3 regions of the Nonomuraea sp. NPDC005501 genome follow, and region 1 is predicted to be linked to each of the others. Evidence: riboswitches for the same ligand, from Rfam matches in the RefSeq annotation. Region 1 holds a riboswitch; each other region holds the start of a gene.

What was found. Region 1 has a riboswitch for cyclic di-AMP ahead of ABZS51_RS14710 (C40 family peptidase). Riboswitches for the same ligand answer to the same signal wherever they lie in the genome.
Region 2: it holds a riboswitch for cyclic di-AMP, as region 1 does, so the genes downstream of both, ABZS51_RS09970 (hypothetical protein) here and ABZS51_RS14710 (C40 family peptidase) in region 1, are expected to answer to the same signal.
Region 3: it holds a riboswitch for cyclic di-AMP, as region 1 does, so the genes downstream of both, ABZS51_RS41130 (hypothetical protein) here and ABZS51_RS14710 (C40 family peptidase) in region 1, are expected to answer to the same signal.

What each region holds. Positions count from the first base shown of each region.
Region 1 covers NZ_JBEXDT010000023.1:82,602-84,856, reverse strand. Annotated here, with positions in the region: gene ABZS51_RS14715 (3-isopropylmalate dehydrogenase) at 1-825, opposite strand, end outside; cyclic di-AMP (ydaO/yuaA leader) riboswitch at 924-1,069, shown strand; gene ABZS51_RS14710 (C40 family peptidase) at 1,071-1,775, shown strand; gene ABZS51_RS14705 (hypothetical protein) at 1,950-2,072, opposite strand.
Region 2 covers NZ_JBEXDT010000013.1:30,830-33,084, reverse strand. Annotated here, with positions in the region: gene ABZS51_RS09980 (aldo/keto reductase) at 1-355, shown strand, start outside; gene ABZS51_RS09975 (DUF5302 domain-containing protein) at 429-632, shown strand; cyclic di-AMP (ydaO/yuaA leader) riboswitch at 817-953, shown strand; gene ABZS51_RS09970 (hypothetical protein) at 1,142-1,957, shown strand; gene ABZS51_RS09965 (alpha/beta fold hydrolase) at 2,222-2,255, shown strand, end outside.
Region 3 covers NZ_JBEXDT010000164.1:4,834-7,088, reverse strand. Annotated here, with positions in the region: gene ABZS51_RS41130 (hypothetical protein) at 27-989, opposite strand; cyclic di-AMP (ydaO/yuaA leader) riboswitch at 994-1,129, opposite strand; gene galT (galactose-1-phosphate uridylyltransferase) at 1,197-2,255, opposite strand, start outside.

The DNA.
Region 1 (2,255 bases):
CTCGAACATGCTGGGCGCGGTGCGCTCGGGGTTGATGTTGCCGCTGGCGGCCAGGCCGATGCCGCCCGCGATCGCCGCGCCCAGGTCGGTGATGATGTCACCGAAGAGGTTGTCGGTGACGATCACGTCGAACCGCTCGGGCTGCGTGACGAAGAACATCGAGGCCGCGTCGATGTGACTGTAGTCGGTCGTGACCTCGGGGAACTCCTCGGCCACCCGGTTGACCGTGCGCTGCCAGAGGTCTCCGGCGTAGGTCAGCACGTTGGTCTTGTGGATGAGCGTGAGCTTCTTGCGCGGCCTCGACTGCGCCTTGGCGAAGGCGTAGCGCACCACGCGCTCCACGCCGTGGGCGGTGTTGAGCGACTCCTGGGTGGCGATCTCGTGCGGCGTGCCGCCGCGCATCACGCCGCCCGTGCCCGCGTACAGGCCCTCGGTGCCCTCGCGGATGACGATCATGTCGATGTCCTCGGCGCCGGCGCGGGCCAGCGGCGTCTCCACTCCCGGGTAGAGCTTGACCGGGCGCAGGTTGACGTAGTGGTCGAAGACGAAGCGCAGGCGCAGCAGCAGGTCGCGCTCCAGGATGCCCGGCGGCACGCTGGGGTCGCCGACGGCGCCGAGCAGGATCGCGTCGTAGCCGCGCAGCTCCTCCAGGACGGAGTCGGGCAGGGTCTCGCCGGTGCGGTGGTAGCGGGCGGCGCCGAGATCGTAGTGGGTGGCCTCGATCTTCGTGCCGACGGCTTCGAGCACCTTGAGCCCTTCGGTCACGACCTCGGTGCCGATGCCGTCCCCAGGGATCACTGCCAGGCGAATGTCGCGCGAATCCATGGCCGTACCCTACCGGCTCGTCTCGACTGCCGAACACACCATCTCACGTACCGGACATCCGTTTTGCCAGGTATTGCGGCCGTTTGACCGTTTCGTTAGAGTCCGTCGAGCCGAATCCGCGCAGCAGTTGCGTGGAGCCGGGGACCCATTCCCCTTTTCGGGGCGAATCGGCAGGTCACCGCCGTAGGGCCACTTCCAGGCCCGAGCCCGTCAGCTAACCCGGTAGGCCGTATGGAAGGACCTTCGTGTCTCGCATCGCCATGCTCGCCGCCGTCGCGACCGCAGGGGTCGCGCTCGCCGCCCCGGCCAGCGCCTCCCTCGCCTCCTCCCAGCCGTCGCGGCAAAGCACCCCCCTTCCCCCCACCTCTTCTGGAACGTTCCAGAACGCGTCCTCCTCGCTGCCGGGCAGCGTCAAGGAGGAGACCACGACGGCCCGCCTGACCTCGCCGATCGTCATGTTGACCGCGGCGGACGTCCAAGCCGCCCGCGACAAGAAGACCCCTCTCCCCGCCTGGAAACGGGCACTCAAGTTCGCCCTCGACAAACGCGGCACCCCGTACGTGTGGGGCGGCACCACCCGCAAGGGCTACGACTGCTCCGGCCTGACCTTGAAGGCCTACCAGCACGCCGGCATCCGGCTCCCCCGGACCGCGGCGGAGCAGTACCGGGCGTTCTCCCGGAAGATCTCCTGGAAGAACCTCAAGCCAGGGGACCTCGTCTTCTTCCACAACCTCGGGCACGTCGGGATGATCTCCAAGCCCGGGTACATGGTGCACTCCCCGCAGACGGGTGACGTGGTCAAGGTGGAGCGCCTGTCGGCCTGGCGCCGCGCCTCCTTCGTCGGCGCCGTCCGCCCGGACCCCAAGGGCGTCAAGGCGTGGGCCGCCATGAAGGCCGAGCGCAAGACCCCGGCCCCGGCCACCAACATCCCCGCGGCCACCATCCTGTGACACCCGTCAAGTGACGCCCATCCAGTGACACCTGTCCTGTGACCCACTGCCGGTAGGCCGGGCGCGACCGGCGGTCGCGCCCGGCCCACCGGCATGACGGGGATCAGGACAGGGTCAGGGACCGGCCGGCCGAGTCAGGAAACAGCCGGCCGAGTCAGGAGCAGCCGGGGAAGGTCAGCGCTGGTCGGCGGCCTGCGGGGCGCCGCCGTTGTCGCGGCGGTCCAGCGCGGTCTGCACGGCCTCGGCCGCCTCGTCGTCGCGCTCCTCGGCGCCGTTCCAGGAGTACATCTCATACATGTGGGTCATCTCGTTTCGCGGGGCGTCGTACAGACGGGAGTCGAATCCCGGCCGAGCATGAGCTCGCGGCACGGGAACACGGACCAGGCGATGGGACTGACGGCCGACGCGACGCCACACCGCGGCGGGTCGCCGGCCTGCCCTAACAGGCCCCGCCGCGGCAGGTAATGAGTACGAGAACCT
Region 2 (2,255 bases), on a different contig from region 1:
CTACGACATCCTCGGCGGCCGGCTGGCGAGTGTGCAGAACCAGTACTCGCCCGCGTTCCGCTCCAGCGAGCCCGAGGTGGACCTGTGCGAGGAGCTGGGCGTGGCGTTCCTGCCGTGGTCGCCGCTGGGCGGGATCAGCGCGGCGGGGCGGCTCGGCGGCGCGCACGAGGGGTTCGCCAGGGTGGCCGAGCAGCGCGGGGTGTCTCCGCAGCGGGTCTGCCTGGCCTGGGAGCTGGCGCGCAGCCCGGTCGTGGTCCCGATCCCGGGGGCGAGCCGGCCGGAGAGCATCCTCGACTCGGTGGCGGCGGCGGACCTGGTCCTGACCTCCGAGGAGCTCGCCGCTCTAGGCGGCTGAGGAGGCCCGCCGGTTTCGCGCGGCGGGTTCGGGCGTGCGAAGCTTTGAATGTCCCCAACACCAGGAGGTCCTCATGACGGAAACACCGGAGCCGGAAGCCAGCGAAGCAACTCCCGAGGACGAGTTGAAGCGCAAGTTCCGTGAGGCGCTGGAGCGCAAGCGTGCCCGGCAGGCCGACTCGGGCGCTGGTGGCAGGGGCGGCGACGCTTCCAAGATTCACGGCGCTCACGGACCGGCCGCCAGCAAGCGTTCCTTCCGGCGCAAGAGCGGAGGCTGAGGCGCCCGGAGCACGGGCTGAGACCTGGTTTCCTGGAGGGGTACGGCATGCCGTACCCCTCTTTTTCTTTGCCTGAAAGGTAGATCTTCGCCCGATTTATGGGCTTACCTTTGCTTTTGTCCGGTTCGCTGGCTAGAGTCAAACACATTCCGGTCAGTGACCTAGCCCTTCGTCAGGAAGCGGCGACTGGCCGGCGCCGAATCCCGCACAGCGCGGGAACCGGGGACCCACTTCTGGGGTGAATCCGGCCGCACCTGGCCGGTAGGGCATCTCCACGTCCGAACCCGTCAGCTAACCCGGTAGGCGAGATGGAGAGGACAAGACTTCATGCGCTACCGCGTACCCCCGGACGGGGCAGTGTCACCAGCCGCCTCCTGAGCGGCACCCGTTCCCCCTGACCTTCTCTCGCGCTCTCGCGTAGCGCCCGTTCGGCGTTCTGCCCGGCTACGCGTCCCCATCTCTTCGGAGCGCGCCCCTCTGTACCCCCACGTAAAGGACTTTTTCAACACATGTCCGAACGACTTGGCATGCGTTCCTTCAGCCTCTTCACGGCGGCCGTACTCGGCGCGCTCACCATCGGCGCCGGCACCACGGCCGCGCACGCCGACACCGACGAAGGCCGGCAGGTTCTCCTCAAGGGCTCGACCACCGCCTCCTACTTCTGGGACGACTCCTCCGGCCGCGCCGGTGACACCGGCCTGCCGGCCAGCGGCAAGCCCATGCAGAAGGGTCTGGCAGCCAGCCCCAGCTGGCCGCTCATGACCGAGGGCTACGTCATGTACAAGGGCAAGAAGGCCCCCTTCTTCGTCGGGGACCGCGGCCCGGGCGTGCCCTCCAGCAGCGGCGTCATGCTCGACCTCGACGCCAAGACCTTCGCCCAGCTCACCGGCGGCCGCTTCAACTCCAGCACGCTCGGTGTGGACGGTGTCGGCGGCCAGGGCCACATCAAGGTGAGCTACGTCATCACCAAGTGGGGCAACGGCGCGGGCAAGAAGAACTACCCGGTCGCCTTCTCCACCGGCGCCTGGCGTCGCGTCGACCACAACCCGGCCAAGCCGCCGGTGCTGGCCGAGGACAAGTCCACCACTCCGGAGGAGTCCGGCGCCGGATCCGCGGGCAAGGGCACCTCCGTCTCCTCCCGTGACAAGGACGACGCCGGCGTGGTGAACGCCTCCGAGCCCACCACCCGCACCGAGGCCCGCGACGCCGCCTCCGGCGACGAGGGTCTGAGCACCTCGGCCAGCCTCGCCCTGGTGGGCGTGGCCGCGGTCGGCGGCGGCCTGTACCTCGGCCGCGACCGCCTGCGCAAGCTCGTCCAGCGCTGACCGCCCGGCCCGCATGCCGCCCCCTCAGGCGGCACACGGGCCGGCACCCGACCATCGGCCGGGTCCGGACGCCACCCCGTCCGGTCCGGCCTCCCCCGGGGGCCTGCCTGCCTCTCCATCCAGGCCCCCACCTCGCCACCCCGTTCCGGAACCGCCGCCGCCCCGGCGGTTCCGGGGCGGGGTGCGCGCATTTCCGCGCACACGGGTCCCCGCGTGGGGGCTTTACCGGCCCGCGATCCGAATGTCATTCTGTTTCTCGTGACCATGCGAGCGAAGGCCAACGGCATCGAGATCGCCT
Region 3 (2,255 bases), on a different contig from region 1:
CGGCGGTCCCGCGGCCCGACCCTCGTTCAGTTCATCGAGATGTGGACGTGGTCGAAGTGGTTCTCGGTGATGCTGCCGCGGTCCGACATGGCGCTCCATCCGGAGCCCTGGTTGATGCGCTGCCGCCAGATCACGTACTTCACCCCCAGCTTCGCCTTGTTCGCCAACGCCCAGGCCGCGAGGCGGTCGCCGAGGGCCTGGTTGGCGGCGCTGGGCATGGTGCCGCCCGAACTCATCATGAAGTCGCACGCCCGGCCCAGCGGGTGCTCGCCGCTCGACCCCGAGCGGAAGCAGCCGACCGTGAACGGCAGCGAGAAGTTCTTCTGGACCAGCGCGCGCATCGCCTGGGTGCGCGGGGTGATGTTGTCGGTGCCCGACGGCAGCTCGGGCGCCCAGGTGCCGTCGGAGCGGCGGCCGGTGCTGACCGGCACGAGATCCTTGAGCTTCTTCTCGATGTCGTCGATGACGTCCTGGGCCTCGTCGCGCCGCTTGGCGACGTCCGCCGTCTCGGCGCTGATCCTGGTGGCCAGGGCGGCGGCCTCGTCGGCCGCCCGCTTCTTCTCGTCGCGGGCCTTGGCGACGCCCGCCACGACCGTCTGCTGGTCGCGGGTCATCTGCTCCAGGACGGCCGCGCCGGCGGCGCTGTTGGGAAGCATGAAGCCGAGGACGGCCGGGTCGCCGTTCTGGTAGCGCAGCTGCGCGATCTCGGTGACCCGGCGCTCGGCCGTGGCGACCGCCTGCTCGGCGGCGGCGAGCCGCTTGCCGGCTGTGCCGGCAGCCTGCTGGGCCTTGGCCAGCTCGACCCGCTTGAGGTTGTAGCTCTCGATGAGCTTGTCGACCTTGCCGTTCAGTTTCTTCAGCTCGGCGCGCAGCTCGGATTCGCTGGGTTTGGGGGCGGCGGTCGCGGTGGCCGCGCCGAAGCCGGCGGTGGCGATCACGACGCCGATGACGAAGTTGATGGCAAGGCGCGTGGGGGACGCGGACGCCACGGAGTATTCCTCTCCCTCTGCCGGCCGGGTTAGCTGACGGGTTCGGGATGGGAGGTCCCTACCACCGAAGTGGATTCACCCCAGATGCGGTGGGTCCCCGGCTCCCGAGCGACGCGCCCGGGATTAGGCGTGTACCAGCTGTTACGGCCGGTACCGAAGGGATACTAGTAGTAAAGCGGAGGCCATGCGACTCCAATCAGAGATCAATCAGTGATCAACCTGTGATCGGAGCAGCCGGGCCGCCTCCTCGGGGAGCACGTCGTTGACGAACGCGCCCATCGCCGACTCCGACCCCGCCAAATACTTCAGCTTCCCGGGCGCCCGCCTGATGCTGAACAGCTCCAGGTGCAGGTACCCCAGCTCCCGGTCCTGCCGTACCGGGGCCTGGTGCCAGGCCGAGACGTACGGCATGGCGACGCCGAACATCCCGTCCAGGGCCCGCAGCACCGAGGTGTAGAGCGGCGCGAACGCGGCGCGCTCCTCCTCCGACAGCGCGGCGAGGTCGGGGACCTGCCGGTGCGGATAGACGTGCACCTCGAACGGCCACCGGGCCGCGGCCGGGACGAAGGCCGTCCACAGCTCGTTGGCGGCCACGACCCGGGTCCCGGCGGCGCGCTCGCCCGCCAGCACGTCCGCGAACAGGTTGCCCCCCTGCCGGGCCGCGTGCCGCGCGGCCGCGCCGAGCTGGAGCTTCGTGCGCGGCGTGACGTACGGGTAGGCGTAGATCTGCCCGTGCGGGTGGGTCAGCGTGATGCCGATCTCCTCGCCCCGGTTCTCGAAGCAGAAGACCTGCTCGACGCCGTCGATCGCGGACAGCTCGGCCGTACGGTCGGCCCAGGCCTCCATCACCAGCTCGACCTGCGCGTCGGACAGGCGGGAGAACGAGGAGGAGTGCTCCGAGGTGAAGCACACCACCTCGCACCGTCCCACCCCCGGACGAACCTCACTCAGACCCCCCACATCCTGATAAGTCCCGAGATTCATGGAGAAGGAGGGGAAACGGTTCTCGAAGACCACCACGTCATAGTCGCGCGCCGGGATCTCCGAGGCCCGCGTGTCCGTCGACGGGCACAGCGGGCACTCGTCCGCCGGAGGCATGAAGGTGCGCGTCTGCCGGTGCCCCGCGACCGCGATCCACTCCTCGGTCAGCGGGTCGTAACGCAGCTCGGAGGCCACCGGTCGCGGATCGAGCGGCCGGCGGTCGATCGCGCCGCGGTCGGCGTCGTCGCTCCGGTCGAAGTAGATCAGCTCCCGGCCGTCGGCCAG